DNA from 3 places in the Endozoicomonas sp. SCSIO W0465 genome. Region 2 is predicted to be linked to each of the others. Evidence: predicted binding sites of a transcription regulator. Region 2 holds the regulator's gene; each other region holds the start of a gene.
The links. Region 2 encodes FNR, which switches genes on or off when oxygen is low (the NO sensors DNR and NnrR bind a similar motif). Its sites were predicted from a motif close to TTGATNTANATCAA; they were not measured.

Region 1 (10,643 bases), 1.3 Mb from region 2:
TGTGGATCGGGTTGATACGGCCATCTCCTCCATGTCCATGACCTATGGCCATTCTCCAACTGAGGCAATCGTTGCAGCACTGCAGGGTACTGAGCGTGAGACGGGTCTTGATCTGCACAAGCTGGAAGAAGTGGCTGATTACTTCCGGGTAGTGCGAAAAAAATACGCGAAATTTGAAGGTCAGCTGCGCGGTGTTGACGCCAGGATTCTTACCGCTCAGGTGCCCGGTGGTATGCTGACCAATATGGAGAGCCAGCTGAAAGAGCAGGGCGCCAGTGATAAGTTCGATGAAGTATTGCAGGAAATCCCAAGAGTTCGTGAAGATCTGGGTATGATTCCCCTGGTAACGCCCACTTCCCAGATTGTCGGCACCCAGGCGGTCCTTAATGTATTGACCGGTGAACGCTATAAAACCATCTCTAAAGAGACCCGGGGGATTTTGCAAGGTGAGTACGGTGCTGCGCCAGCGCCCTTCAACAAAAGTCTTCAGGACAGAGTTCTTGATGGTAAGGAAGCGATCACCTGTCGTCCAGCTGACCTGCTTGAATCTGAATTTGAGAAACTGACGGCTGAATTGCATGGCCTTGCAAAAGAGAAAGACATCAGGCTGGCTGATCAGCCGGTGGATGATGTTCTGACCTACGCCCTGTTCCCGCAAGTTGGTCTGAAATTCCTGCAGAATCGCGGTAACCCGGGCGCCTTCGAGCCTGCTCCGGGTACTGAGCCAGAAGTTAAGCCTGCTGCTCCCGCTCAGGTAACCGGCGCAGACAACGCTGTATACACCGTTCGGGTGAATGGTAATGCCTATACCGTTCAGGTTTCAGAGGGGGGTGATGTTACTCAACTGGCTCCTGTTTCAACGTCTGCCAGTCAACCGGAAGCCGCCAGTGCACCAGTGTCTGCCGGAGAGCCAATGCCTGCTCCGCTGGCCGGTAATATCTGGAGGGTGAATGTGGCGCCGGGCCAGTGTATTCAGGAAGGTGATGTTCTGCTTGTCCTCGAAGCCATGAAAATGGAAACGGAGATTCGTGCCCCTCGCTCCGGACAGGTGACGTCGGTTGAGGTACATGAAGGCGACAGCGTAGCGGTGGGTGATACCCTGCTTACCCTGGCTTAATAAAAACTATAGGGAAGCCTCGGCTGGAGGCTCCTTATCAAGAGCTCTTATAAAGAACTTTTATAAAGAACTCTTGTGAAGAACTCTTATGAAGAAAAAGGTCTTGTAGAGAAAAAATGCCATGGAAAAGCTATTAACGCTCTGGGAGGGCTCCGGGTTATACAACCTTACCGCCGGAGAGTCTGTCATGATTCTGGTGGGCTTTGGGTTGCTCTATCTGGCCATCCGCAAGCAATTTGAGCCTTTGCTGCTGGTGCCTATTGGTTTTGGCGGTATTCTGGCCAATATTCCCCAGGCTGGTCTGGCGTTTTCAGCCATTGAACAGGCGCTTCATATGGCTAACCCTGTGGTGATGCAGGCGTTGGCTGAAGCGCTGGGCAGTGCTTCTGTTGCCCCGGATCAGCTTTATGACTTGTACAATGGAGCAAATGCAGCAACCCGGACGCTAGTGGGTAATATTGTTGCGGATGCCGGGTACGTTAACGGTGTCCTCTATCAGTTTTACAGCGTGGCCATTGGCAGTGGCGTTGCTCCTTTGGTGATTTTTATGGGGGTTGGTGCCATGACGGATTTTGGTCCGTTGCTGGCTAATCCAAAAACGCTGTTTCTGGGTGCTGCTGCTCAGTTCGGTATTTTTGCCACCGTATTTGGTGCTATCGTATTGAGTTCAATGGGGCTTATGAATTTCAGTCTGGCTGATGCCGCTGCTATCGGTATTATTGGTGGTGCCGATGGCCCGACTGCGATTTATGTCTCCAGCGTGTTGGCTCCTCACCTGCTGGGCGCCATTGCGGTTGCTGCTTACTCTTATATGGCGCTGGTGCCTCTGATTCAGCCACCGATTATGAAAGCGTTAACGACGGTTGAGGAGCGCAAGATTGTGATGACGCAGCTGCGACCGGTCAATAAAACGGAAAAGGTGGTTTTCCCGATCTTGTTGCTGGTGCTGGTGGCCCTGTTACTGCCCGATGCGGCTCCACTGCTGGGGATGTTCTGTTTTGGTAACCTGATGAGAGAGTGTGGCGTGGTTGAGCGCCTTTCTGATACAGCACAAAATGCGCTGATTAACATCACCACCATCTTCCTTGGGTTGTCCGTTGGTTCAAAGCTGAGTGCCGACAAGTTTCTGCAGCTGGAAACTCTGGGGATTCTGGCGCTGGGGGTTGTGGCATTCTGTATCGGTACTGCCAGTGGCGTTCTGATGGCGAAGCTGATGAATCGAGTGTCGTCTACCAAGGTTAACCCATTGATTGGCTCGGCCGGGGTGTCAGCAGTACCCATGGCTGCCAGGGTTTCTAACAAAATGGGGCTTGAGGCGAATCCACAGAATTTCCTGCTGATGCACGCCATGGGGCCCAACGTGGCAGGTGTTATTGGTTCAGCGGTAGCAGCGGGGGTGATGATTAAATACCTGTCATGATGTTTTTCTGTCAAAAAATAGTAGTAAAAAGCTAATGCGATGATTTCGAGAGAAGTCGTCGCATTTTTTTTTATTCAATGAGAATATAGCGCTTTTCATTTTTATATTTTTTCGCTGAAAAAGTAGAGAAGTACTTCATGCTTTATAAAGAATACTCGACTTTAGAGTTTTAAGAGCACAATAGTTCCGGCGCATAATCTGCTAAAAGCAACCATCCCCAATGACGAAATTCGAGATGGTTGCCATGCTCACTTCAGATCATCAAGTAATCCTCAGGGAGCTCGCTTCATATACAACCTTTCTTGCTGGAGCGCTATCATCAACTGCAGTACCAACGTTCTGCGAACTGCTGTTCGGTTGCATGCTTTCAGCCGACGGCTTTGTTACACAGGCGTTGTTAACAATTGATTTTCATTGTGTGTGGAGCAGCTACCACCACTGGCTATCTCAGGGCAAGTGGCAATGGAAGAACTTGGCACGCCACTTGATCCGTCTGGTCTGCTCCAAAGCTCCTGAGAATCAACCTGTGGTCCTGGGGCTTGATGACTGGGTAATCGAACGGTTTTCCGACAAAGCCCCTGCTTGTCGTACACATCATCAACACAGCAAGAAACGTAATCGGCCGACGTACATCTGGGGGCAGTGTTGGGTTTCCCTGGCCATCATATTTGAGCGGGCTGCAGATGAAGTATTTACCGCCATACCGGTGATCTCATTTCCGACACCAGCTTCAGGTAACACCAGCAAACTGAAAATTGCCGTGGCCATGCTCAGGGTGGTACGCAATGAAGTGAAGGATCGAGTGCTACGCCTGCTAACCGATTGCTGGTATATGAACTGGACACTGATAAAGCCAGCTCTGGAAATGAACATAGAAGTTGTTGGTCAGATACCTTCAAATCGGGCCCTCTATGCTTTGCCGCCAGCACCCACCGTAAAGAAGCGAGGGCGCCCAAAAAAGTACGGCATCAAGATGACGACAGAACAGGTTAAGAAACTGCCGGAAGAAAAAGCAACAGTATGGATGTACGGCAAATTTCGCAAAATACGTTATCGTACCCTGATCTGTCGCGCCAGATTCCTTAAAGGTCGTGAAGTACGCGTCGTCTGGAGTCGCTTTGAAAATGACAAAGGTCTGACCGAAAGCAGAATATTCATCTCGACCAATCCGGAACTTGAGGGACTGGAGGTGCTTCGTGCCTATTCCCGGAGATGGCCGGTAGAGCCAATGTTTCACCAACTCAAACATGCTTTTGGCTGTTGCCATTTATGGCAGCAGAAATTGCGAACACTGCTTCGATGGATGCATTTGAAAATGGCAGGCTATGCATTATTGCAGTTATTAACCGTTTGTAAAAATCAGGCATGTCTGAATATTTCTCGGATACCCTGGAGAAGCCCGGATACAACCACTGCAGGCATGATGAAAATTGCTCTTTCAGGAATTATTCCGAGGTTCTCTATTCGCAAGGGCTGGAACAGATATAAGCAAAAATATGAGTTCAATTTTCGCGATCTGATCGACCAGTTAATACCGGATAATTCAGAAGCAGCATAACTAAAGGCTTTTAGGCAAAAAACGGAAGTAATAACGAACTTGGAAAAACAGTTCACTGATTTCGGCTTGCTTCACTATAAAAAGCTGACCGAATTATCGTTTTATACAGACTCTAAAGTCGAGAAGAATACAGTGTTTCATCTAAAAAGCGCATTGCGCTGGTCGCTCATGATAATAAGAAAGGGGAGTTGGTGCGGTGGAGTCTGCGTCATAAAGAAAAACTGCTGGGTCATGACCTTTTTGCCACCGGCACCACAGGAAGTCTTCTTGAAAAAGAGCTATCCATGCCGGTCACCAAGTTTATCAGTGGTCCGTTAGGTGGAGACCAGCAGATCGGTGCATTGATTTCTGAATGCAAACTGGATCTGCTGGTATTTTTCTGGGACCCGTTTGAGCCAATGCCCCATGATCCGGATGTGAAGGCGTTGTTAAGAATCGCTGCGGTATGGAATATTCCGGTTGCCTGTAACCAGAGCTCTGCGGATTACATATTCTCGTCAGACTTGCTTGGTCAGCCACATAACCGACATATTCCGGATTATGACAGCTATCTACAGCAAAGAACGTTGTGATTTTATGCTTTCAAAGAAAGCGCAAAGGCCCTGAAACATGGGCCTTTGGTTAAAACAATCCGATAAAAATAGTAAATCGGCTCGGCTGGATAAGCTCGGCTGGATAAGCTCGGCTGGACAAGCTCGGCTGGGTAAACTCAGTGGGTAGTGTCAGTATTCAAAAACAACCAATAGAAAAAGGAAACTCAATAATCAGAGTTGTCGTTGCTGTCTCTGCTCATTGAGCCAATACTGAGGCTTGATGGCCCATACTGGCGGCGCTTTTTGTAAGTTACCTTGGGTTCAGTGTTGCTATGGCGTTCTTCAGGCGCAGCTGACCTGCAGTTCATAGTGCTATTCATTGAGCTGCTACCCATGGAACCGCCTAAAGAGCTGCTGTTACCGCTGCGATAGCTCTGACCGCTGGACGAAAACCTGCGTACAGACTGCTTTGTCACCGATGGCTGAAAAACGGCAACAGGCACCTCATACATGTCCCTGTCCGAATCCCGGTCAGAAAGTAGTTCACTATTCTGGGCAGAACCTTCCTGCATATTCAGGCGCATACGGTAAGGATGACCGTAACCTCTGCGGCGACGTGGTTTGTGATCTTTTGGCTCGGGTGGCTTCAGGCCTGTGAATTGCTCGTAAATAGTTGTGTAAATATATTTGCTCATAACTACCTCCTGTTAATCCTCTCCCAGAAATGGATAAAATGTCTTTATTTGGTTGACGATGTTAGACAAACCCATTTTCGGTATGAATAGGTAACACTACTTAAAACTCTCTTGAGGAACGACAACAAACGTTAACAGTATAATGTTAGTGTCGTTAATTATTTTAAAAAGCGAATTGAAATAGAATTAATAGAAACATAGAATAGCATTCATAAAAATAGATCGTTGATTGATTTCATAATTTTTTTGAATGTTGGACTATTGGTAATAACTATTTTTTGCTAATTAAGGGATACTTAATAAAATTAAGTTGCTATATCTCTTTTGTTAATTCATGTTGGAATTTGTTCTTTTAATTTTATGATTAATAGGTATTAGCACTGATGGTGGAATTGTCGTATATGCGATAATTTGATGGCAATTATTTCTTATTCACCGGGTTGGCCAGCTTTACACGTGCGGTATGACCATATAAGGCGAGAGACTTTTGTGATGATGTGCTGTCACAGTTTAATCTCTCCGCGAGATGGGCAAACAATACGCCGACAATGATTTTCTTACATTGATGCAGATCAAGTTGGTGTCACCGCAATATCCATATGCAGTCTGACTGACCCGGGAGCAGCATTCCCAAAGAATTCTCCAACTTAGCAGGAGCCTCTTAGTATGACTGTAACCACCAGCGAACTGCCAGTAGCATGGGAAGGATTCACTTCCGGTGACTGGTCAGAAAACATCAATGTTCGTGATTTTATCCAGAAAAACTACACCCCTTACGAGGGTGACAGTTCCTTCCTGGCCGGTTCTACTGAAGCAACAGACAAGCTCTGGGCTGATGTTATGGAAGGTATCAGGGAAGAGAACCGCACTCACGCGCCTCTGGATTTCGATACCGATCTGCCATCCACCATTACTTCTCATGATGCTGGCTACATCAATAAAGATCTGGAAACCATCGTTGGTTTGCAGACTGAGAAACCATTAAAGCGTGCCATTATTGCCAACGGTGGTATCCGTATGGTGGAAACGTCCTGCGAAGTTTATGGCCGTAAGCTGGACGACATGGTTAACAAAATTTTCACTGAATATCGCAAGACCCACAATGCTGGTGTTTTCGATGTTTACACTGCGGACATTCGTAACTGTCGTAAGTCTGGTGTTATCACGGGACTGCCTGATGCCTATGGACGTGGTCGTATTATCGGTGACTACCGCCGAATCGCTCTGTACGGCATTGACCGACTGATTGTCGACAAGAAAGCCCAGCATAAGTCCCTGGATAATGCCCTGACCTCTGGCGAAAATCTTGAGCGCACTATTCAGCTCCGTGAAGAGATCATGGAGCAGATCAAGGCCTTGATGCAGATCAAGGAGATGGCGGCCAAGTACGATTGTGATATCAGTGGTCCAGCTACTTCTGCTCGTGAAGCAGTGCAGTGGACTTACTTTGGTTACCTGGCAGCGGTCAAGTCTCAGAATGGCGCGGCTATGTCCCTTGGTCGTACGGCTACTTTCTTGGATATCTATATCCAGCGTGACCTGGAAGCGGGCAAGATCACTGAAACTGATGCCCAGGAAATGATTGACCACTTCGTGATGAAGCTGCGTATGGTTCGCTTCCTGCGTACGCCTGAATACGATCAGCTGTTCTCTGGCGACCCAATCTGGGCAACTGAGTCCATCGGTGGCATGGGCCTTGACGGCCGTACACTGGTTACCCGGAACGCGTTCCGTTTCCTGAATACCATGTACACCATGGGTCCATCTCCAGAGCCAAATATCACGGTTCTGTGGTCTGAGCAGCTGCCCATGGGCTTCAAGGAGTACTGTGCCAAGGTGTCTATCGATACCAGCTCTATCCAGTACGAAAACGATGATCTGATGCGTCCTGATATGGACAGCGATGATTACGCAATTGCCTGCTGTGTATCGCCCATGATCGTTGGCAAGCAGATGCAGTTCTTTGGTGCTCGCGCCAACTTGGGCAAGACATTGCTTTACGCCATTAATGGCGGTATTGACGAGAAACTGAAAGTTCAGATTGGTCCAAAAACCGACAAGATCACCTCTGAATACCTGGATTATGACGATGTCTATGCGCGTTTTGATAAGCTCATGGATTGGCTGGCAACTCAGTATGTGACTGCCCTGAACTGTATTCACTACATGCACGACAAGTACTCTTATGAGGCTTCTCAGATGGCCCTGCATGATCGTGATGTTATTCGTACTATGGCTTGTGGTATTGCTGGTCTGTCCGTTGCGGCTGACTCTCTTTCTGCCATCAAATACGCCAAAGTCAAACCGGTGCGTGATGAAGACGGCATTGCCATCGACTTCGAAATTGAAGGTGATTTTCCGAAATTTGGTAACAACGAAGAGCGTGTTGATACCATCGCCTGTGAGCTGGTTGAGTCCTTCATGAAGAAGGTCGCTTCTCACAAGATGTATCGCGATGCGATCCCGACCCAGTCTGTTCTGACCATTACCTCTAACGTGGTTTACGGCAAGAAGACCGGTACAACTCCAGACGGTCGTCGTGCAGGTCAGCCATTTGGCCCGGGTGCCAACCCCATGCACGGTCGTGATACCAGTGGTGCGGTTGCTTCCCTGAGCTCTGTTGCCAAGCTGCCATTTGCCTATGCGAAGGACGGTATTTCCTACACCTTCTCTATCGTGCCAAAGGCGCTGGGCAAGGATGATGAAGGTCGTCGCAAGAACCTGGTTGGTCTGATGGATGGCTACTTCCATAACGACAAAGGCCATGAGGGCGGTCAGCATCTGAACGTAAACGTCATGAACCGTGAAATGCTGGAAGATGCCATGGAGAACCCTGAGAAGTATCCTTCTCTGACCATCCGTGTGTCCGGTTATGCGGTGCGCTTTAACTCTCTGACACCAGAGCAGCAGCGTGACGTTATCACCCGTACCTTTACTGGCTCGCTGTAATATAAGCGCTAGTATTAATCTCTAAAAGGCCAGCTCTGCTGGCCTTTTTTGCTAATGGCATTCAGGTTTTTTGTAAAAGACAGTGATCTGCTTTTTACAGAGACACGTTGGGTAAATAGGAGGGTCGCCATGTCCCTTGGTCGTGTCCATTCCATGGACTCATTTGGCACGGTAGACGGGCCGGGTATCCGTTTTGTGGTGTTTATGCAGGGCTGTCATATGCGCTGTCGCTACTGCCATAATCGGGATACCTGGGATCTGCGTGAAGGCGGAGAGGTGCTCAGTCATGAGGAGGTTCTGGAAAAGATCCTCAAGGTGAAGAACTTTCTGACCGGTGGTGTCACCGTGACGGGGGGGGAGCCACTGCTTCAGGCAGAGTTTGTTGCTGATCTTTTCAAGGCGCTTAAAGCCCATGGTTTTCATACCTGTCTGGATACGAATGGATTTGCCAGGCACATCACCCCGGATATTGAGCGTTTGCTGTCATACACTGATCTTGTGCTTCTGGATATCAAGCATATGAATGAAGAGATGCACCAGAAGCTGACGTATGTTACTGGTAAGTACACCCGTAATTTTGCCATGTATCTGCAGCAGCTGAAAAAGCCAACCTGGATCCGCTATGTAGTGGTGGAGGGGTATACCGTTGATCCGCTCTATGCCGCCATGCTGGCCGATATGGTGCAGAAAATGGACTGTGTTGAGAAGGTGGAAATCCTGCCTTACCACAGCCTGGGGGTGCATAAATGGGATGCCTTTAAAGAGCGTTATGAGCTGGAAACAGTACGACCACCGTCAACTGAACAGCTGGATGCGATCAAGGCAGAGTTTGATCAGCGGGGGATTTCAGCGGCTTATTGATTTCTTGACGACAAAGAGGTCGACAAAAGAGGTCGACAAAGAGTTCGATGATGCAGGCACATTCATCGGCCTCTTTGCTGTGGCCGGGCGCGTCTTAGTTAAAAATACGGTTTTCCTGTTCCTGAACCCGGATAAAGGTGGTTCGTTTGGACAGTTCTTTCAGTTGCGCAGCGCCTACGTAGGTGCAGGTTGAACGTACGCCGCCCAGGATGTCCTGAACGGTTTCAACGATTGGGCCGCGGTAAGGTACTTTTACGGTCTTGCCCTCAGAGGCACGGTAGTTGGCGACACCGCCGGCGTGCTGATCCATGGCCGTCGTAGAGCTCATGCCGTAAAACAGGCGGAACTGTTTGCCTTCTTCTTCTACCATTTCGCCGCCGGACTCATCGTGACCGGCAAACATGCCGCCAATCATGACGAAATCGGCACCACCGCCGAATGCCTTGGAAACGTCGCCGGCACAGGTGCAGCCGCCGTCAGAGATTACCTGGCCGCCAACGCCGTGAGCCGCATCGGCGCACTCAATAACAGCGGACAGCTGTGGATAGCCAACGCCGGTTTTAACCCGGGTTGTGCAGACGGAGCCCGGGCCGATACCCACTTTAACGATGTCGGCACCTTTCAGGATCAGCTCTTCAACCATCTCTCCGGTAACCACGTTTCCGGCGATAATCACCTTGTTGGGGTGACGCTGACGAACACGGGAAACGTACTCAACAAAATGCTCTGAGTAACCGTTAGCGACATCGATACAGATAAAGCGGAGTTTGTCGTTCAGGGAGAGGATTTCAGACATCTTCCCGAAATCGTTGTCGGAAGTGCCACTGCTGACCATGATGTGGTTTTCAATACCTTCAGGGGCATTGTCGAGGAAGGCTTTCCACTCTTCTACGGTATAATGCTTGTGAACGGCTGTCAGCATTTTGTGTTCAGCCAGAGCGAGAGCCATGGCGAAGGTGCCAACGGTATCCATATTGGCAGCAATGACGGGCACACCGGTCCATTCCTGGTCGGTGTGAACAAATCGGAAAGTGCGCTCCAGGCTTACCTGTGAACGGCTTTTCAGGGTGGAACGCTTTGGGCGGAACAAAACGTCTTTGAAACCCAGCTTGATATCAGCTTCTACACGCATAGTAACTTTTTAATAGCCATCTTGCCGTGCTCAGGGCATAGTGATCCCGGGATCAGTGCTGCAGAAAACACGTGCAACTACGTTGGTTTGTGGAAGTTTGATGTACAAGCGGCCGGACAGCCTGGATGATCTGGGTAGACCCATCTTCGAATACACGAAGATTGCGCCGGACCCAACATCTTTTTTAAGGACGAAAAAAATGGGCGTATTTGACGCTTATACGGCTGAAGTATACCCGGGCGTGCTTTGGAATAAAAGAGGGAAAGGAAAAGGCGATCGTTGAAAGGGTGAAGAGTGCCTGTCAATTGCCGTGTATTGCTGCAAGGATGGACAGGCCAGGAGGGTCAATCAATCAGATTGCGGATCTGGGTTTTGATC
Region 2 (10,643 bases):
ATTGGTATGAAGATGACTTTATTGATGAGGATGGTGTTTTAAAAGAGAGTAACTGTTCAGCACCCCCACATAAATCTGGAATTTTCTGATTTTTATACCATCCTCTTAAGCACCATTTTTCCACAATATTCGCCAGCATGATTCCAGAACTACCCGCAACTATGTCGGCTGAGATTCTCTTGAAAGAGAATGCAGAGCTGCGGATGAGAGTTGCCTGTCTGGAAGAGCGATGTCGAGAATTGGAAGAAAAGGTTGGCAAGAACAGTCAAAACAGCAGCAAGCCGCCATCGTCTGATGGTTATCAAAAACCTTGTAAAAACAGTAATTCTCCAGATCATTCTGACGACCTTTCCGCAGATAAAGGTACCGATCCATCGGATGAAAAACCCAATCCTAAAAGTCTGAGACAGTCTTCTGGTAATAAAGCCGGTGGAAAGAAAGGGCATCAGGGCACTTGTCTTAAACAGGTCGATATCCCTGACTATATTGAGTACCTTCCGGTTAAAGAATGCAATAAATGTCAGGCGTCTCTTCTTGATAGTGAGCCGGTCAAATATATTGAACGACAGGTGTTTGAACCAGGGAGACCGGGTGAATTTGAAGTAACGGCCCATAGAGCTGAAGTAAAAATCTGCACTTGTGGTTGTCGGAATCAGGCTGAATTCCCGGAAGGTGTTACCGCTGCCGCACAATATGGCTCAGCCACACAGGCTATGGCCGTCTATCTTAACCAATACCATTTCCTGCCTTTTAAGCGCGTGTCAGAGTATTTTAATACTCTCTATAAAATGAGTGTAAGTGCAGGCACTGTCGCCAATTTTGTGGCCAGAACCTATGAAAATCTGGCTTCTACTGAAGAGGTTATTCGTGACGCCTTGCGGGAATCGTCTGTTGCCGGAGCCGATGAAACGGGTATGCGGGCCGAGGGCTCTTTGCACTGGCTACACGTTATGCGGGATGAACAATGGACGCTCTACTACTTGTCTGAAAAGCGAGGTCGTGAGGCCATGGACACGATGGGCATACTGCTAACATTTGCAGGCGTTCTGGTTCATGATCATTGGAAATCCTATTTTGCATATGCGGCAACTCACGTACTTTGCAATGCCCATCACCTGAGGGAGCTTTTGGGTGTTGTTGATAGGGACAGCAATCAACTGGCGTTGCGATTGATGAAGCTACTGAGGCTTTCCTGGCATTACTGCAAGGGCTTTAAGACCATAGGTATGCTACAGATGCCAAGTGTTGTCTGTGAACGAATCGAGAAGATTTATGACCGGTTGCTTCAGCGGGCTCTAATGAAAGAAGTCGTCTATATGGAGAAGCAACGAGAGGAGCTTAAGCGCAAGAAAGTCAAGAATACTAAAGCTTACAATCTCTTCAAACGACTCACTGAGTTCAAGGCTGAGACACTGCGCTTCATGTCAGATTTTACCATTCCCTTCGATAACAATGGCAGTGAGCGGGATGTTCGAATGGCCAAGTTAAAGCAGAAAATCTCAGGCTGCTTCAGGAGTGCAGACGGTGGTTCTATGTTTGCACGGATTCGCAGCTATTTGTCGTCTGCCAGAAAACAGGGAATGGACATATATCAATCACTTCATAGAGCTGTTCGGAATTACTGTAATATGCCTTTGCTCAGTGCTGAATAGTTACCAGACAAGTAGTAGAGCGTCCATTGTTCATCCCGCATAACGTGTAGCCAGTGCAAAGAGCCCTCGGCCCGCATACCCGTTTCATCGGCTCCGGCAACAGACGATTCCCGCAAGGCGTCACGAATAACCTCTTCAGTAGAAGCCAGATTTTCATAGGTTCTGGCCACAAAATTGGCGACAGTGCCTGCACTTACACTCATTTTATAGAGAGTATTAAAATACTCTGACACGCGCTTAAAAGGCAGGAAATGGTATTGGTTAAGATAGACGGCCATAGCCTGTGTGGCTGAGCCATATTGTGCGGCAGCGGTAACACCTTCCGGGAATTCAGCCTGATTCCGACAACCACAAGTGCAGATTTTTACTTCAGCTCTATGGGCCGTTACTTCAAATTCACCCGGTCTCCCTGGTTCAAACACCTGTCGTTCAATATATTTGACCGGCTCACTATCAAGAACTCGACTTTAGAGTTTTAAGAGCACAATAGTTCCGGCGCATAATCTGCTAAAAGCAACCATCCCCAATGACGAAATTCGAGATGGTTGCCATGCTCACTTCAGATCATCAAGTAATCCTCAGGGAGCTCGCTTCATATACAACCTTTCTTGCTGGAGCGCTATCATCAACTGCAGTACCAACGTTCTGCGAACTGCTGTTCGGTTGCATGCTTTCAGCCGACGGCTTTGTTACACAGGCGTTGTTAACAATTGATTTTCATTGTGTGTGGAGCAGCTACCACCACTGGCTATCTCAGGGCAAGTGGCAATGGAAGAACTTGGCACGCCACTTGATCCGTCTGGTCTGCTCCAAAGCTCCTGAGAATCAACCTGTGGTCCTGGGGCTTGATGACTGGGTAATCGAACGGTTTTCCGACAAAGCCCCTGCTTGTCGTACACATCATCAACACAGCAAGAAACGCAATCGGCCGACGTACATCTGGGGGCAGTGTTGGGTTTCCCTGGCCATCATATTTGAGCGGGCTGCAGATGAAGTATTTACCGCCATACCGGTGATCTCATTTCCGACACCAGCTTCAGGTAACACCAGCAAACTGAAAATTGCCGTGGCCATGCTCAGGGTGGTACGCAATGAAGTGAAGGATCGAGTGCTACGCCTGCTAACCGATTGCTGGTATATGAACTGGACACTGATAAAGCCAGCTCTGGAAATGAACATAGAAGTTGTTGGTCAGATACCTTCAAATCGGGCCCTCTATGCTTTGCCGCCAGCACCCACCGTAAAGAAGCGAGGGCGCCCAAAAAAGTACGGCATCAAGATGACGACAGAACAGGTTAAGAAACTGCCGGAAGAAAAAGCAACAGTATGGATGTACGGCAAATTTCGCAAAATACGTTATCGTACCCTGATCTGTCGCGCCAGATTCCTTAAAGGTCGTGAAGTACGCGTCGTCTGGAGTCGCTTTGAAAATGACAAAGGTCTGACCGAAAGCAGAATATTCATCTCGACCAATCCGGAACTTGAGGGACTGGAGGTGCTTCGTGCCTATTCCCGGAGATGGCCGGTAGAGCCAATGTTTCACCAACTCAAACATGCTTTTGGCTGTTGCCATTTATGGCAGCAGAAATTGCGAACACTGCTTCGATGGATGCATTTGAAAATGGCAGGCTATGCATTATTGCAGTTATTAACCGTTTGTAAAAATCAGGCATGTCTGAATATTTCTCGGATACCCTGGAGAAGCCCGGATACAACCACTGCAGGCATGATGAAAATTGCTCTTTCAGGAATTATTCCGAGGTTCTCTATTCGCAAGGGCTGGAACAGATATAAGCAAAAATATGAGTTCAATTTTCGCGATCTGATCGACCAGTTAATACCGGATAATTCAGAAGCAGCATAACTAAAGGCTTTTAGGCAAAAAACGGAAGTAATAACGAACTTGGAAAAACAGTTCACTGATTTCGGCTTGCTTCACTATAAAAAGCTGACCGAATTATCGTTTTATACAGACTCTAAAGTCGAGGAGACGCCTGACATTTATTGCATTCTTTAACCGGAAGGTACTCAATATAGTCAGGGATATCGACCTGTTTAAGACAAGTGCCCTGATGCCCTTTCTTTCCACCGGCTTTATTACCAGAAGACTGTCTCAGACTTTTAGGATTGGGTTTTTCATCCGATGGATCGGTACCTTTATCTGCGGAAAGGTCGTCAGAATGATCTGGAGAATTACTGTTTTTACAAGGTTTTTGATAACCATCAGACGATGGCGGCTTGCTGCTGTTTTGACTGTTCTTGCCAACCTTTTCTTCCAATTCTCGACATCGCTCTTCCAGACAGGCAACTCTCATCCGCAGCTCTGCATTCTCTTTCAAGAGAATCTCAGCCGACATAGTTGCGGGTAGTTCTGGAATCATGCTGGCGAATATTGTGGAAAAATGGTGCTTAAGAGGATGGTATAAAAATCAGAAAATTCCAGATTTATGTGGGGGTGCTGAACAGTTACAAAAGAGATAACGTTATTTGCCAGCGATGAGTTAAAACGTAAATTAGAGAACTACAATGGTCGTATCAGTTACCGGTATAATTGGAAGCTGAATGAGTACAGGCCATAATTCAGATCGTATACAGGCTGAAAAAAAGTACTGAATAAAGCTTCATCAGGCTGCACTGAGGCAGCCTTGTTAGAGGATCAAGGCTCGAAATTGATCACCTGAACACCATTACCCTTCTCAAGAATATTGATATTGCCTGAGAAGACGGTCTGATTATCAGCATGCTCATAATCCTTTCGCTTGCCATTGCGGTCAAGCTCCAGATGTTTGAAATCAAACAGTTCTGTATCGGCCATTTGTGAGGGCGCAATATTCTGCATTGCCGTAAAAATGGACTCAATGCGACTGGGGTGCTTTCTTTCCCATTCAGCCAGCATGGCCTTGATGTTTTGTCGTTGCAGGTTTTCCTGGGAGCCACACAGGTTACAGGGAATAATCGGGAACTCCAGCTGCTCTGAGAAGCGGGTTATATCTTTTTCGCGACAATACGCCAAAGGACGAATCAAGATGTTGCGACCATCATCAGAGCGCAGCTTTGGCGGCATGGCAGACAATCTTGAACCATAAAACATATTCAGGAACATGGTTTCTACGATGTCATCCTTGTGATGACCAAGGGCAATTCTGGTCGCCCCAATATCTTCTGCAAAAGCATACAGAGTCCCCCTTCTCAGGCGTGAGCAAAGGCCGCAGGTTGTTTTACCCTCAGGCACTTTTTCCCTGACGACCGAATAAGTGTCCCGATTGATGATGTGATACGGTATCCCCAGCCCGTCAAGGTAGTCAGGCAGGACATGCTCCGGAAAACCGGGCTGCTTCTGATCCAGATTAACGGCAATAAGTTCAAAATGGATTGGCGCACTTTTTTGCAGGCTCATGAGGATATGCAGCATGGTGTAGCTGTCTTTACCACCCGACAGGCAAACCATAACCCGATCGCCATCTTCGATCATATTAAAGTCTTCGATGGCTTTTCCGGTCAGGCGTCTGAGTTTTTTCTGTAGTTTATTGAAACTGTATTTTTCAGAACCAGTCAGGTTGGTCGTCGTCATAGGGGCTGTGCTAACCGTCATTGTAAATCGACTGATTATATCTACCGGTTACCATTCAACCAAGTCAGTGTTTCACGGAAAGTCTGTAGTGGCAAAGGACAGCCGGACAGAAAAGATCTATTTTCTTGATAGAGAATATTACGCTGACGGTAGCAATGATCTACTATTTGAGTTCGGAATTTCTGAAAAGAATAAAAGCAAGGTTCTCCAGTATCTTTGTGCAGGGGTAGCAAAATGACAGATCATGATAAGTTGCAAAAATGGTTGCTGGCTCGCAGGGATGAGCTGAATACGCGTCTGGGCAAAATTAAAAAAGATGCCTCCCGTAAAAACAGCGCAGACTGGTCTGAACAGGCCCAGGAACGGGAGAATGATGAAGTTATTGATGCGCTTGGGAATGAGGCGGTTATTGAGCTCGGTAAAATTAACCGGGCTCTTGATCGCATGAACGAAGGAGATTACGGATTTTGTTTATCCTGCGGCAAGGACATTCCGGTTCAGCGTCTGGAAGTTATGCCTTATGCTGACCTGTGCGTTAAATGCGCAGAAGCCCGCGGCCTATAGTGGGTGTGAGATCACGAAGCATACGATCAGTGCCGCCAGGAGGCTGAATAACAGTCTCAGGCGGGCTTGGCTGCAGCCCGGTTAAAGTACGCGGACTCCTCTGTGGAGCTACCTGATTCAATAATCATCTGTTGATAGCTTTCACAGAAACTCTTGATGGTTCCCGGATTTCTGCTGTGAAACTGCTTTTGCCATAACTTGCCCAAAGCGGCGATATCGTCCTGATCGATGTTCTCTATTTTCAGGCCCGATCGATGATAGATAAGCCATGCAATGGCCGTGGCGTAAACCAGATTGGTGGCAAGCTCATGATGGGGATGGGAAAGAAACTCTCGCTGACTGGCCAACCCACGAACCTTGCTGGAGAGATCAGGGTTTGGAGCAAGAAATAAATCCCAGATATTTCTGTGCATACGCGGTGATATTTGATAAATACCAAGGGCCTGATGATTGGCCAGTTTCAGGTGAAAGCCGAGTCCTGACTCTCTGGCAGCAGTACCAAGCAGCAGATTTTCAGCGGTTGGGCTCCACATGCCCAGATGCTTAAGTGCTGGGCGAACCACATAGTGTCGCAATTCCTTGGCACAAATTCCCATATGAAAAGTCCTTTTTTCCGGGGAAGTACCTTCCGGCTGAATGCTTCCACGCCTGCCGGACAAGATTCTGGAGCCGACTCAGGAATACTGGCACCGGCCCTATGAGAGATATCGTATCATCCCTGAAATTCTGAACTGATGATGGTCTTATTCGCCTTCAAAACTGCACAGGGTGTAGGTTGGAATGCCGGCCGCATTGAGTTTATCAGCACCTTTGAGGTCGGGCAGGTTGATAATGGCAGCGGCCTCCAGAATGCTGGCCCCGGCATTTCGGATCAACTGATCTGCTGCCAGCAAAGTGCCGCCGGTGGCGATAAGATCATCCATCAACAGGATTTTTTCACCAGCCTTAACGGTGTCTTCATGCATTTCCAGCACGGCTTTTCCATACTCAAGGTCATACTCAACACAGAGGGTTTTACCGGGTAGTTTACCTTTCTTACGAAACAGTACCAGTGGCTTGTTCAGGATATAGGCCAGTGTCGAGCCAAGCAGGAAACCACGGGCATCCAAAGCGCCAATACGATCAAAAGCCTGACGCTCATAACGCTGAACCATGACATCTACGGTCTTGCGCCATGCTTCCGGGTTTTCAAACAGCGTGGTGATATCCCTGAACAGGATACCTTCATGAGGCCAGTTCGGTATGGTTCTGATTTGGGATCGCAGATATACCTGAACGGATGAGCTTTCGTTTGTATGCATGGGAGAGAGCATGCCGCTATCAGTCAATAGAACAAATGGAAGAAGCCACCTCAAAGGGTAGCTTCATCAGCGAATAAAGTCATGCGCCGGTGACAATCGGGTTTGGTTCCAGCGTTTTTCCGCCGGCCAGTGTGCATAGCTCAACAGAGTTGCGAATTTCGATTTCCTTGCCCACCGCTGAGATCAGGCCATTTTTCTGGAATCGGGTAAATACACGACTTACGGTTTCTACCGCCAGGCCCAGGTAGTTCCCCATCTCATTTCTCGACATGGACAGTCGGAACGACTGGGAAGAAAAACCACGGCGACGAAAACGGCTGGCCAGATTGATCAGGAACGTGGCAATGCGTTCATCTGCGTTTTTCTTGGAGAGCAGCATCATCATTTGCTGATCTTCGCGGATGCGCTTGCTCATCAGTCGCATCAAATGGCGGCGAAGCTCCGGAAACTGATCTGAAAGGGTTTCCAGCTGCTCGAAAGGAATTTCGCAGATCATGGTGGTTTCCATAGCCTGGGCAGAAACCGGGTAGGTATCCGTATCCATGCCACTCAGGCCAAGAATTTCACTGGGCAGGTAAAATCCGGTGATTTGTTCCTCACCTTCATTGGTCGCCGTGTACGTTTTGATAGCCCCGGAGCGAACAGCAAAGACACTGGTGAAGGGGTCGCCTTCCAGAAACAGGTGTTCGCCTTTTTTCAAAGGACGTCCACGCTTGATAATGTGATCCAGCTGATCAATATCCTTAATGCTTAGTGCCAGTGGCAGGCACAGTGAGCTGAGGCTGCAGTCTCTGCAGGCCACATGGCTCGGCTGTCGGACGTTGGGCTTTGACGTCATTGAGAGGCCTCAAAGTCGTATTTGCGAAATTCGACACTGTTTTATCGGAAAGCCAAGTTTATGAAAAATATTACCGGAGTGTAAATCAGGTATATACGCAGCCGGACAGATCTAAAGAAGTAGTTTAGTACTGCTTCAGTAAGGCGTCATAAACGATGTTCCGATGAGATTTCTCTGCTGTGTCGTCTATCCAGCTCAGGGCTGACATCGATAATAGTACCGGTCATTGCACCTGGTGGTTGTGTGTCTTTGTCCCCGGAAAAGTCCATCCGACGTTGTCTTGCGTCACAGGATTGAATTTCCGTTCGTGGTGTTTGACTGACCCGGCAGATTTTGCACTTATGTTTCAAGTAAATCAATGTGAGAGTGGTGATAAAGAGTAGTCAGTTTCGGTTTTCTTCTGATAAGCAGGCCGCAAGTCGGTTCGCGTGCGAACCGACTTGCGGCCTGCTTATCAGATAACCTTTGAGTAGAGCGGCTTTTCTTTCATCTCCGGTTGATGGAGATAGTGGTCGAACTGCATACAGATGTTACGGATCAGCAGGGTTCCTTTAGGCAACACTTCCAGCAAGCCATCACTATTGTAACTGACAAGGCCGTCTTCCCTCATAGGCTCAAGCCTTGCCAGCTCATCACGGAAGTAATCTCTGAATTGAATGCCAAACTGCGCTTCAATATCGCTGAAGTTCAGTTTGAAGTGGCAGATCAGCTGGGTAATCACTGTCTGGCGGACTTTGTCATCATCTGTCATCTTCAGGCCGCGTACCATCGGCAACTGCTGTTCATTGATCATTGCGTAATACTGGGCTTCATCCGTGCTGTTCTGAATATAGGTGTCGCCTACCTGGCTGATGGCAGACACACCCATGCCGATCAGGTCGCAGTGGCCATGGGTGGTATAACCCTGAAAATTCCGGTGCAGAGTACCTTCTTCCCGGGCAACGGCCAGCTCATCGTCAGGCAGGGCAAAGTGATCCATACCAATGTAGATATACCCCTGATCCAGCAGCTTTTCCGTGGCCTTGTGCAGAATTTCCAGCTTCATCTCAGGCACTGGCAGATCCTGTTCATTGATTCGGCGCTGTGGCTTAAAGCGGTGTGGCAGGTGGGCGTAGTTAAACAGGGATAACCTGTCCGGTGCCATATCGACCACACGATCAATGGTTTCCATAAAACTGCTGGCGCTCTGGAAAGGCAGGCCGTAAATCAGGTCCATATGTACGGACCGGAATGCCATGACTCGGGAAGCATCAAGCACAGATTGAATCATACTTTCCGGCTGTACCCGGTTAACGGCTTCCTGCACTCTGGGATTGAGGTCCTGAACACCGATGCTGATTCGGTTGAACCCGAGGTCCCTCAGGGTGCCCATCATGGGCCAGTCAACTTCCCTGGGATCCAGTTCAATGGAATAGTCTGCACCATCGCTGTGGGTCAGCTGGAAGTGCTGGCTGATATGACCCATCAGGTCAGTCATCTGATCTCTGCTCAGAAAGGTCGGAGTGCCGCCGCCAAAGTGGAGCTGTTCAACCCGCTGTTCATTGCTATAGAGTGCTGATTGCATCTCGATCTCACGGAACAGGTATTCCAGATAGATATTGGCACGCTCACGATGCTTGGTCACAATTTTATTGCAGGCGCAGTAATAGCAAACATGAGAGCAGAACGGAATGTGAAAGTAGAGCGAAAGCGGTTTGATACTGCTGGCACTGGACTGGGCATTTTCGTGATATTTGTGAATATCAAAGCTGCCATCAAACTGCACCGCTGTGGGATAGGAGGTATAACGCGGGCCTGAGTGGTTGTAACGGTGAATCAGGTCTTTATCCCAAACTGGTGCACTATTCATCATTGCTCTCGAACGGTAATCTTCATGTCTTGTCAGTCAATGTTTTGGCCTTCAGATCTCTTTTTCGGTGCCGGAAAGCTTAAGGCAAAACAGTCTGTATTACGTCATGATGCTTTTTGGTAGTTTAAAAAGATTTTCAGTTCCGTTCTTTGATTGGTGTCAATAAGTAAGAACCGAACCCGTTATGCCTGAGGACTGTATCGCAGGTGACGTGAAATTTTAAAAGGCAGGGATCTTATCTGCCTTTTGGTTATTAATCGAGCAATTAATGCGCCAGGTGGTTTTATTCTGAACAGGCCGGTGCCTTCTTTTTATCACATATGATGATGCAGCGCGGACATCAGCCACTTCTGGTGAGCGCCTGGCATAGACCATAGCCCGAACAGGATGATCAGCAAACCAGCCAGATTACGGGTAATGCGGGCCTGAATGATACCGCTGAGCTGTCTTGAGAAGGCGCCGAGCAGGAACACTGAGGGTATGGTGCCCATACCGAATGAGGCCATTAACAGCGCACCCTGTACAGGGTTTCCCTGGGTGGCGCTCCAGGCCAGTGTGCTGTAGACCAGGCCGCAGGGTAACCACCCCCAGAGCATGCCAACGGCAAGGGCATTGGCAACGTTTTTTATTGGCAGCAGAGCTTTGGCTTTGGGTTGGATATGTTGCCAGAGTTTATGTCCGATCTTTTCCAGATGTGTCAGACCCCGCCACCAACCGGTCAGATAAAGCCCCATGGCGATTAGCATAATAGCTGCAAAATATCGGAGTCCCATTTTTACTTCCGGGCTGATACCTCCCAGGTACCAGCCAATGCTGCCCAGCAGGAAAGCAGCGATGCTGTAGCTGGTAATCCGTCCAAGATGATAGG
Region 3 (10,643 bases), 1.0 Mb from region 2:
GATAATTGAAAGTCAGTTGACGTATTAATATCATTATTTCGAATGATGATGTGGGTCTTTGCTTGTTCGGAGCGGTTATGAAACCGAATTTAGTTGATAATCTGGAGAACAAGCCGTCATGATGCCTGCTCCACCGGTAATACTGGAGAGGTTCTATTATTTCTTTACCGGGTTATAGACATAAAGAATGAAAAGCTGCACGTATATTCTTAAATTATCTTTCCCTGTGTCATGACGTACGATCAGTGGTAATCAGGAAAAACATTGGCACCACCATAGTAAAAAATGTAATTTCTCAAAAACTGCTGGCAGCACCACACGGAAGATGACGTGAAGCCTCCTCAATCAGGTTACTCAATCTCGGAAATAACCCATCGCCCATTAGTCGGCTTTTCAGATAATCCCAAAAAGAGAGACCATACAGGCGACACGTTTTTTTCAGGCTGGCAAAGGTGTCGCGACATTGCCGCCCCAAATCGCTTCGCGTCCCACTACTGATCTTTCGTCGTTTAACATATTCTCGTATCTGACTCTCGCTCAGGTTGTTGTGCAGCGGTAAGCTCGGGTCATCCAGAACCAGTAATAGCTCTTCCTTGATTACAGCCAACCCTGACAGAGCATCCTGAAGAAGCCCACTGCACGTTTGGGTTTGGATCAGCGCCTGGAACCCCTGTCGTACTTTTATTGCCTTTTTTTCAGTTGGCTCTGTCTTGAAGTCTTTAAGGTCATCGTAAATGGCCCAGAACCATGTCCGAAGCCATTTCTGAGCCATGGCCTGCTGATCATTGACCGGATGAACTTTTGCCAGCCCTCGCTCTGCATGTATCCAGCACTGGCTGTGTTTGAAAACGTCGAACTGCCTTGCCCCATCACTGAAGGTGGTAAGATGTCCTGCTCCATGCTGTATCAGGCTGCCATAAATCATGGCTTCACTGGCCTGCTGGCGCCGTCTACCAGTTAGTCTCAGGTCTTTCATGCATTCTTCCCAGGCTTCATGGCTCAGGAAGGTGACGCCTCTGTATGGATTAAGAACGCGTAGCCACTTTTTGGGGTAATCCAGTTTTTCCAGATAGATCAAGGCATCGTCGGTGAACGTGTAAGTTGACCATGGGCGGTGCAGTAGGCTTACGAAATTTTCCCGGCTTTTGCTGTCTGTGCTCTCGAACCAGGCAAAGGACTCGTTATTGATGATGGTGCAGTAACCGTTCTTCCCCTTATGCCTTGTTCCCGTGTCGTCTGTCTGGATATAACTTGAACAGCGAATACCTGTAGTCAACAGCTCATCTTTCTCAGCATGGAACTGCTCGTGTCCTTTCGTCAGAAGCTGGCTGAGTTCCCCGCTGGAAATAGAGATTCCAATGTCCCATAGCCAGTCCAGCAGTTCTGGCTGGGTAACGGAGCAACCATGATACTGGTGCAGAACGTAGGCCTGCAGCATTGGCCCGTAATGATGTCCATGAAGGCTGGCTGGCGGTTTGGCCGTAATGGTTTGTCCATCGGGTGTCACCCATTGCTCTAAAAGATATTCAATACTGGATGTTTGTATTGTCAGTTCCTGAACATGAAAAGGGGTGGTTCCATTCCTGATTGATCCCTCCGGAACATCAGTGGCAGCAATGGGTATGGATTTTTCCGCCGATGGCTTTCGGGGCTGTTTACGCTGCTTTCTGGTTTTCTCGTTGGGCTTCTTAACCTTCTGCTTTGACGAGGTGTCTGGGCTGGCTCCATCGTTACCCTCAGGAGCGGATGGATCTCCATCAGGGCTGCCGGTGTCATCATCGGGAGGTTTGGTGTTTGGTTTGATGTCAGGCTTTGCGGGCAGTTTTTTTAGACGACGAATCTCTGCTTCAAGCAATTCTATCTGCTCTTTGAGCTGAATGATCTGCTCTTGCTGCTGAGTGATGAATCTCAGTAGATCTTCAGGTTGTAACTGCTGGTGTTCTAGAAAAGCCATGGTGAGAGGATAGACGACTGACCGAAATTATCCTGCTTCCAGCACTTTTTGAGAAATTACTAAAAAATCAAATTAAATGTGAATGGTTGCAATTAAAAATAGAGTTGTGTCGACGATCCAGGAATTCCATGAGTAATGCTAAAGCTTATGTTAAAGCTTATGTTAAAGCTTACCAGCGTCAGTATTACCAAAAATCAGAGGAAAGAGGTAAAGCTTATGTTAAAGCTTACCAGCGTTTTTATAACCAACAACCCGAGAGGTGTATCGCTTATAAAAAGAGTGGCTCTGAAATGGTGCGAAAAAACAGAGAGGGGAGTCAGCTCTGATTCATAACAAAATGGATGATGTGATCATGAGCAAGAAACACAAACAATAAAGCCCTGATAAGGTATCTGTGATCACGGACAATCAGTGTCCGTGATCAGAAAGGTTGGCCCCCTGATTGTATGTACTCAAAAACTAATATTTTGAGGAAAATACCGTCTCTACAGTCTACCTTTCAGGTTCATGAATACATCGCTTGATAACCTTTCTACTGAAAAGCTGCTTACCTTCATAACTCAGCAGCAGGAACACATTGTTCAGCTCCAGGAACGGATAAAGATTCTGGAAAACGAAATCACTCGCTTGAAAAAGCTGAACCCAAAGCCCGATATAAAGCCAAACACCAAACCATCTGATAAGCACGACGATAGCGGTAATAATAATGATGACTCACAGAGTCACGATCATGAGTCAGATGAAGAACCAGAGTCTGATGACTCCGAACTATCTGATGGAAAAAGTGATGTCGATAAACCCAACCACCATACTAAACGACAAAGCACCAAACCGGATAAACCACCTGTTACTGAAGAAGCCGTGATCGCTCCGGATTCCATTCCAGAAGGTTCTACTCGTCATGGGCGGGATGCGTTTTATGTGCAGGAGCTGGAGCTTCACTCCAAAACGATCTGTTACTGGCTTGAGAAGTGGGTGACTCCCCGACGGTAAAGTCATCAGCGGTCTCCCGCCGAGCGCTCTTAATGGTCATCATTTCGGCCCGCAACTCCGAGCATTCATTTTGCATCAGTATTTCGCCTGTGGCGTAACACAGCCACAGCTACTGGAGTTTCTATGGGATATAGGTGTTTCTATCTCGTCAGGGGAGCTCAGTAACCTGATTACCAAAGGCCACGAATCATTCCACCAGGAAAAAGACGATCTACTGGCGCAATATCAGGATGTCCACTTCCTGAGTGAGAAAGCCTGGAAAGCCTTTATGAACGACATCGGTCTCACAGGCTCCAGGAATCGCCAAAGAGCCAGTGAAGCCATGTTATACGGAAGCCTGATCAGCCACGGGTTCAATCTGGTGACATTCAGCGACGGAGCCGGTCAGTTCAATGTATTTGCCCATGCCCAGTGCTGGGTACACGCTGCCAGGCCAATGGAGAAAGTTATTCCGGTCAATCGCCAGCAGGTCAATGCCCAATACTGGTGCCTGAGCTGGTTCTGGAACATTTACCGGGATCTAAAGGCCTTTAGAGAATCTCCTTCGGGTGAGAAGGCAGCAGAGATAAGAGTCGCTTTCAAAAGTCTGATCCAGACACAAACCGGTTGCTCAGGTCTACAGGAAGCGCTGGCAGGTCTTGCTGTAATTGAACAGGAATTGTTGATGGTTCTGGATAACCCCGGTACTGCCTCTTCATAACAACCTCAGCGAAAGCCAGATAAGAGAACACGTCAAACGGCGTAAAATCAGTGGTGGCACCAAAAGTGAGAGCGGCCGACGGAGCAGAGACACCTTTGCAAGCCTCAAGAAAACCTGTCGACAATATGGGCTTTCATTCTGGCACTATTTAACAGATAGGCTTACAGGTAGCGGAACATTCCCGAGATTGGCTGAGAAAATCGAGAGTGCTGCGCAATGGTTGTCGTGTGGATCAAGTGCGGCTTTTTGAGTGCATACCCCTGATTGTAACTGTTCAGCACCCCCACATAAATCTGGAATTTTCTGATTTTTATACCATCCTCTTAAGCACCATTTTTCCACAATATTCGCCAGCATGATTCCAGAACTACCCGCAACTATGTCGGCTGAGATTCTCTTGAAAGAGAATGCAGAGCTGCGGATGAGAGTTGCCTGTCTGGAAGAGCGATGTCGAGAATTGGAAGAAAAGGTTGGCAAGAACAGTCAAAACAGCAGCAAGCCGCCATCGTCTGATGGTTATCAAAAACCTTGTAAAAACAGTAATTCTCCAGATCATTCTGACGACCTTTCCGCAGATAAAGGTACCGATCCATCGGATGAAAAACCCAATCCTAAAAGTCTGAGACAGTCTTCTGGTAATAAAGCCGGTGGAAAGAAAGGGCATCAGGGCACTTGTCTTAAACAGGTCGATATCCCTGACTATATTGAGTACCTTCCGGTTAAAGAATGCAATAAATGTCAGGCGTCTCTTCTTGATAGTGAGCCGGTCAAATATATTGAACGACAGGTGTTTGAACCAGGGAGACCGGGTGAATTTGAAGTAACGGCCCATAGAGCTGAAGTAAAAATCTGCACTTGTGGTTGTCGGAATCAGGCTGAATTCCCGGAAGGTGTTACCGCTGCCGCACAATATGGCTCAGCCACACAGGCTATGGCCGTCTATCTTAACCAATACCATTTCCTGCCTTTTAAGCGCGTGTCAGAGTATTTTAATACTCTCTATAAAATGAGTGTAAGTGCAGGCACTGTCGCCAATTTTGTGGCCAGAACCTATGAAAATCTGGCTTCTACTGAAGAGGTTATTCGTGACGCCTTGCGGGAATCGTCTGTTGCCGGAGCCGATGAAACGGGTATGCGGGCCGAGGGCTCTTTGCACTGGCTACACGTTATGCGGGATGAACAATGGACGCTCTACTACTTGTCTGAAAAGCGAGGTCGTGAGGCCATGGACACGATGGGCATACTGCTAACATTTGCAGGCGTTCTGGTTCATGATCATTGGAAATCCTATTTTGCATATGCGGCAACTCACGTACTTTGCAATGCCCATCACCTGAGGGAGCTTTTGGGTGTTGTTGATAGGGACAGCAATCAACTGGCGTTGCGATTGATGAAGCTACTGAGGCTTTCCTGGCATTACTGCAAGGGCTTTAAGACCATAGGTATGCTACAGATGCCAAGTGTTGTCTGTGAACGAATCGAGAAGATTTATGACCGGTTGCTTCAGCGGGCTCTAATGAAAGAAGTCGTCTATATGGAGAAGCAACGAGAGGAGCTTAAGCGCAAGAAAGTCAAGAATACTAAAGCTTACAATCTCTTCAAACGACTCACTGAGTTCAAGGCTGAGACACTGCGCTTCATGTCAGATTTTACCATTCCCTTCGATAACAATGGCAGTGAACGGGATGTTCGAATGGCCAAGTTAAAGCAGAAAATCTCAGGCTACTTCAGGAGTGCAGACGGTGGTTCTATGTTTGCACGGATTCGCAGCTATTTGTCGTCTGCCAGAAAACAGGGAATGGACATATATCAATCACTTCATAGAGCTGTTCGGAATTACTGTAATATGCCTTTGCTCAGTGCTGAATAGTTACCCCTGATTTTCATAAAGCTGTCCGCTATAGACCTGACTCTTGATCACATCTCTCCAGCGCTGAACTGCCGGGCTATCTGCCAGGTTTTTACCCGATCCTGCAATTTCGCCCAGCCTTCCCATACCACTAACCAGCCGGGCTGCCCTGTATGCTTTGAATCACCCCAACCACCAAGCCGAGCAATCGTTTGAAGCAGCCAAGTGACTGTTGGCGGCTTATCGGGCAACGCTTTTTTTTCATAGGTTAGCCAGAGAACCTGCCATTCATCATCACTGACCACCTCATTCGCGAGTGTTTTTTCACTCCAAAGCTTTCTGTCTTTGTGCTGCCTGTCATTCGGTAACATTAATGCTTCACGGATTTGCATTAGTCTGACAGCGACAAACATTAATATGACCGCAAGTCGTTCAATGTTATCCGGAGATTGCAGACGAAGCCTTTCTACTCCTGCTCCCGATTTCCAAGCCTTATGGAACTCTTCTATTCGCCATCGGAGCTCGTGAAATCGAATGATAGAGCGACAGTCTTCGAATGTTTCAATATCTTCAGTTGTCAATAGTACCCAGTGCAAACGGTCTTCGGAGTCATTGCCAATCTCTTCAGCCGACACAATATTCATAGTTACCGGTTCCGGCCTGCCGCCTGGCCTTTGCGGCGCCTGTATTGTCATCTTCTTTCTTTTGACCTGCAGCGTTGCCTTTCGCTTCTTTCTACCTCCTTTTTGAGGAACCACTATCGTATATTTCCCCAACACTTCAGTCTGAGCTAAGGAATCAAATAATAAGAGTTCGCCATCCACCAGGATTCTGTTTTGTGTAGCTCTTACAACAAACCGCTGTCGGTTATCCAGTTTGTAGTGCATATATTCGTATATATCCGCCTCCCGGTCGCAAACACTGATGATGTCAGGCATTTTACCCCCCATCCTTTGTTCTGTGTTTTCAGAGGCTCTTTGCCACTTAAAGCTTTCCTTTCCCTCGTAAGGTAGCTGACGACGTTGGTTCTTTTTCCCCCGCTGAACGTCCTCTCTAACCCATCGTTCTTGATCAATAAGCCCAATGCTTCGCTCTGTATCCGCATCAACCAAGAAGACAGAGTGGACGTGGAATCCTCTGGTTTTAGAGCCTTCAGGACCTCCAAGATCACCAAGCTCGGATCTGACAGCATGTTTATAACCCAGGGTTGTTGTATCTTCGAGAGCCAGAAGTAGGCGAGACTGTCTCGCTATTTTGGCAGTTGCCTGAAAGCCTGCCTCAGCTATTGCTTCAGGCTTTACGGCCTCATTCTCAATCAGCCGGTAAGCTCCAGTTACCAGTGCGGTATAACCTTCGCATGAAGATGACAAAGAATTACCGGTATGAGCTGAAAGCTCGGCAGCAACTTTGACAAGTCGTTTTGTACGTCGAGTATCGCCCAAATCAGCACATCCAAAAGTTAGTTCTGACCATGGTTTAGGAGAAAGTGGAAGCATGACCTGTTTTATCAGTGAGAAATGATAGAACAAGGTAGCTATTTGTGATCAAGAGACAGGCTATAGACCCGAAACTACCCTGTAGATGGCTTGTGTTAGAAAAGATATTGATCTGAATTTTTAATAAGTCACTTCTATCACAGGAATCTCCCACTCTTCACACTTATGACTGTTTTGATACTTATCTTCAGAGTCTTGTCGCAGGCGCTTGACCATGGCAATGATGCGACCTTGTGATTTAATCGTCCTGCTTTGAAGCCAGTCCTGACTTTTCTGTCTGGACAGAGAGATAACGGGTTGGTCTTGATTAAGAAACTCAATGAGTGCGGAGGATGGGAGCAAACGGCCACTGGTCATATCCTGCTTTGAAGACAAACTGGTGCAACTTGCAGCCAGTCAAATCCTTGGCAAGATATACGAACCGCTGTTTCTACCGTGCTCATACGGATTCAGGCCCGGCTTGAGTTGTCACGATGCTTTGAGGGCTTTGCTGCAGTCCAGTTCCCGAATCCGGGATGGTGCTGTGGTAGAAATTGATATCTGCAAGTACTTCAACAGAATTCCTCACAGGGAGCTGATGAAGATTTTGCGAATGAAGATATCAGACCAGCGTTTTCTCAGGCTGATAGAAGTCCTGATTACAGCACCTGTGATGGAACACAAGCAAGTATCCGACAATCGGGAAGGATGTCCGCAAGGGGCTATCCTGTCGCCAGTGCTGGCCAATATCTACCTGCACTACGTGATAGATGAATGGTTTGCCGAGGTAAGCCGTTCTCACATCAAAGGGCGGGCGGAAATGGTGAGGTACGCTGACGATATGGTATTCCTTTTTGGGGATGCCAGTGAAGCAGAGCGCTTTTATAAAGTGTTGCCATAACGGTTAGAGAAGTTTGGTCTGGAGTTGCATAGAGAGAAATCGCAGATAATTCCTGCAGGATGGATTGCAGCTCAGAGGGCCAATCAATCAGGTAAGCGTCTTTCGACGTTTAACTTCCTGGGGTTCACCTGTTACTGGGGTAAGATGCGAAAAGGTGGTTGGCGACTGAAGTTCACCAGCCGTAAAGATCGTTTTGCATCGAAGCTCAAAGGGTTAAGGGAGTTCCTCTGGAAGCGCCTGAGTTCTGACCGTGTGCAAACGCTGAAGAGAGCGATTCGGGGGATCAAGGGATGGATCAACTATCATGGGATCACAGACAATCAAGGACGGGTCAGGCAGTTCATTCTGCAAGGCAAACGAACGATCCACAGATGGCTTAATCGTCAGGGAGGAAAAGGATACTTGAGCTGGGGAAAGCTGGTGAAAATTCTTAAAGTGTTGGCGTATCCAGAGAGCTGGAAAACGGTGTCAATGTTCCGGTCTCACCGAACATATGTGGGGACACGGGTCTATCGGGAGCCGGATGCGGTAATTCCGCAAGTCCGGTTCTGAGGAGGGGCTTGCCCGGGTGACCGGGCAGGTCTACTCACCCCGATCCCGCCACAAATACCATACTCGCATGGAACCCCCGAAAACCCTATCAGGCAGTGGTTCTTTCTCATGCTGTTAGATCCATATGCATTCCCACGCGGAGCGTGGGAACGAGGGTTTTGCGACACCCTCTGAACCGTGGGTGGGAACGTGTCCAGTCTAAGGGTTGATACTTATTTTTTGAGTATTTTTTGATAAGTATCAAGTGGTTTTTTTGTTCAGCATGATATGATGCCAAAAAACTACTGGATAATTCTATGGAATTGGTGTGTCCTGCCGGTAACCTTCCTTCCCTTAAAGCTGCTGTCGATAATGGTGCTGATGCCGTATACATCGGCTTTCGGGATGAAACCAATGCCCGGCATTTTGCCGGTCTGAATTTTTCCGATCAGCGGGCAATGAAGGCGCTGGATTACGTTCATAAAAATCCCCGGGGAAAAAAGGTTCGACTGTTTGTTGCTGTAAACACTTATGCTCAGGCGAACAACTGGAACCGCTGGAAAAAAGCGGTGGATATGTGTGCCGACTTCGGTGTCGATGCTCTGATTGCAGCAGATATCAGCGTGTTGGACTATGCCAGCCGGCGATACCCCGACCTTAATCTGCATCTTTCCGTTCAGGCTTCTGCCACCAATCAGGCCAGTTTGTCGTTTTATCATGATCACTTTGGTATTCAGCGTGCAGTATTGCCCAGAGTACTGTCGTTAAAGCAGGTTGAGCGACTGGCCCGGAAAAGCCCGGTGGAACTGGAGGTATTTGCTTTTGGCAGTCTCTGTATTATGGCGGAAGGGCGCTGCATTCTCTCTTCCTATGTCACCGGAGAATCACCCAATACCGCAGGTGCCTGTTCGCCGGCATCGGCTGTGCGCTGGCAGACCACCGCCAATGGTATGGAAACCCGACTGGGCGGCCTGTTGATTGATCGTTTTGATCACAATGAGCAGGCCGGGTATCCAACCCTTTGCAAGGGACGCTTTAATGTGAATGATAAAGTCAGTCATGCCATTGAAGAGCCTACCAGCCTCAATACACTGGATCTGATTCCTCAGCTTCATCAGGCTGGCATCAGTGCGGTCAAAATTGAGGGCCGCCAGCGAAGTCCGGCCTATGTTGCAGAAGTGGTGAGAATCTGGCGAGAAGCACTGGACCAATTCAAGGTCAATCCGGATAGTTTTACCACCAACCAACGCTGGATGTCTGGCCTGTCACGTTTATCGGAGGGTAGCCAGACAACACTGGGTGCCTATAACCGCCCCTGGCAGTGATGTCGTTACCGTTGGCTGTTGCTATTGATATGGAATAAGTTATGCAAATCACCCTTGGTCCATTACTGTTCTTCTGGCCTAAAGCAGAAGTCTTGGCGTTTTATGACAAAGTAGCCGAGTCCGCCTTCGATCGAGTCTACCTGGGAGAAGTGGTTTGCTCCAAAAGACGGGAACTGAAACTGGATGAATGGCTAAATATCGCAAAATTATTGCAGGCAAAAGGGAAAGAGGTGGTTCTGTCGACACTGACGCTGATTGAAGCCGAATCTGAACTGGCTCAGGTCAGCAAGGTCTGTGAGAACGGAGCATTCGCCGTAGAAGCCAATGATATGGCGGCTGTCCATTATCTTGCCAAAGCGGGTGTCCCTGTGATTACCGGTCCCTCTGTGAACCTGTACAGTGCTGAGGCACTGCAGGTTCTGCATCGTTCGGGCTTAAAGCGCTGGGTTCTGCCGGTTGAACTCTCTTTTGATCATCTGAAGTCGATCATGGTCCGCTTGCAAGAGCTGGGTATCAATGATCTGGAAACCGAGGTATTCAGCTATGGTTATCTACCACTGGCATACTCTGCCCGCTGTTTTACCGCGCGCGCCCATGAATTGAGCAAGGATAGCTGTGAGTTTAGCTGTATCAAGACCTCAGCAGGTATTCCCCTGGCGACCCAGGAAGGCGATGCGCTGTTTACCATCAACGGTATTCAGACACTGTCTGGCAGCTGTCTTAATATTCTGGATCAATGGCAGGCAATGGATAGTGCCGGGGTAAAGGCTATGCGCCTTTCAGGGCATTCGGAAAATATCTTGAATGTGGCTGACGAATTAGCGCACGCCATGGCGTTGGGTAGCGACATTATGACGTGTGAAAATCGGGAGTGTAACGGCTATTGGGCAGGAAAGCCCGGAATAATCTACTGAG

Region 1: a site for FNR is predicted at 5,886-5,899, ahead of pflB (formate C-acetyltransferase). Genes of this name have one in related genera too.
Region 3: a site for FNR is predicted at 8,655-8,668, ahead of MJO57_RS18700 (peptidase U32 family protein). Genes of this name have one in related genera too.

The regions. Positions count from the first base shown of each region.
Region 1 is NZ_CP092417.1:3,811,436-3,822,078, reverse strand. It holds gene oadA (sodium-extruding oxaloacetate decarboxylase subunit alpha) at 1-1,117, shown strand, start outside; gene MJO57_RS17140 (sodium ion-translocating decarboxylase subunit beta) at 1,239-2,537, shown strand; gene MJO57_RS17135 (transposase) at 2,758-4,095, shown strand; partial or broken gene MJO57_RS17130 (methylglyoxal synthase) at 4,227-4,667, shown strand; gene MJO57_RS17125 (hypothetical protein) at 4,853-5,323, opposite strand; gene pflB (formate C-acetyltransferase) at 5,990-8,272, shown strand; gene pflA (pyruvate formate-lyase-activating protein) at 8,402-9,133, shown strand; gene MJO57_RS17110 (GMP reductase) at 9,228-10,265, opposite strand; gene udk (uridine kinase) at 10,610-10,643, opposite strand, start outside.
Region 2 is NZ_CP092417.1:5,151,085-5,161,727, forward strand. It holds gene MJO57_RS22980 (DUF547 domain-containing protein) at 1-89, shown strand, start outside; gene MJO57_RS22985 (IS66 family transposase) at 138-1,652, shown strand; gene MJO57_RS22990 (transposase) at 1,619-2,074, opposite strand; gene MJO57_RS22995 (transposase) at 2,179-3,516, shown strand; gene MJO57_RS23000 (DUF6444 domain-containing protein) at 3,629-4,033, opposite strand; gene ttcA (tRNA 2-thiocytidine(32) synthetase TtcA) at 4,309-5,223, opposite strand; gene MJO57_RS23010 (TraR/DksA family transcriptional regulator) at 5,458-5,787, shown strand; gene MJO57_RS23015 (hypothetical protein) at 5,844-6,446, opposite strand; gene MJO57_RS23020 (adenine phosphoribosyltransferase) at 6,531-7,088, opposite strand; gene fnr (fumarate/nitrate reduction transcriptional regulator Fnr) at 7,168-7,926, opposite strand; gene hemN (oxygen-independent coproporphyrinogen III oxidase) at 8,381-9,778, opposite strand; gene MJO57_RS23035 (sulfite exporter TauE/SafE family protein) at 10,090-10,643, opposite strand, start outside.
Region 3 is NZ_CP092417.1:4,135,222-4,145,864, forward strand. It holds gene MJO57_RS18650 (transposase) at 296-1,954, opposite strand; gene MJO57_RS18655 (hypothetical protein) at 2,083-2,280, shown strand; gene MJO57_RS18660 (hypothetical protein) at 2,462-2,947, shown strand; gene MJO57_RS18665 (hypothetical protein) at 3,018-3,647, shown strand; gene MJO57_RS18670 (hypothetical protein) at 3,792-4,004, opposite strand; gene MJO57_RS18675 (IS66 family transposase) at 4,003-5,517, shown strand; gene MJO57_RS18680 (IS4 family transposase) at 5,565-6,992, opposite strand; gene MJO57_RS18685 (hypothetical protein) at 7,113-7,349, opposite strand; gene MJO57_RS18690 (reverse transcriptase domain-containing protein) at 7,312-7,872, shown strand; gene MJO57_RS18695 (hypothetical protein) at 7,897-8,424, shown strand; gene MJO57_RS18700 (peptidase U32 family protein) at 8,721-9,728, shown strand; gene MJO57_RS18705 (U32 family peptidase) at 9,770-10,642, shown strand.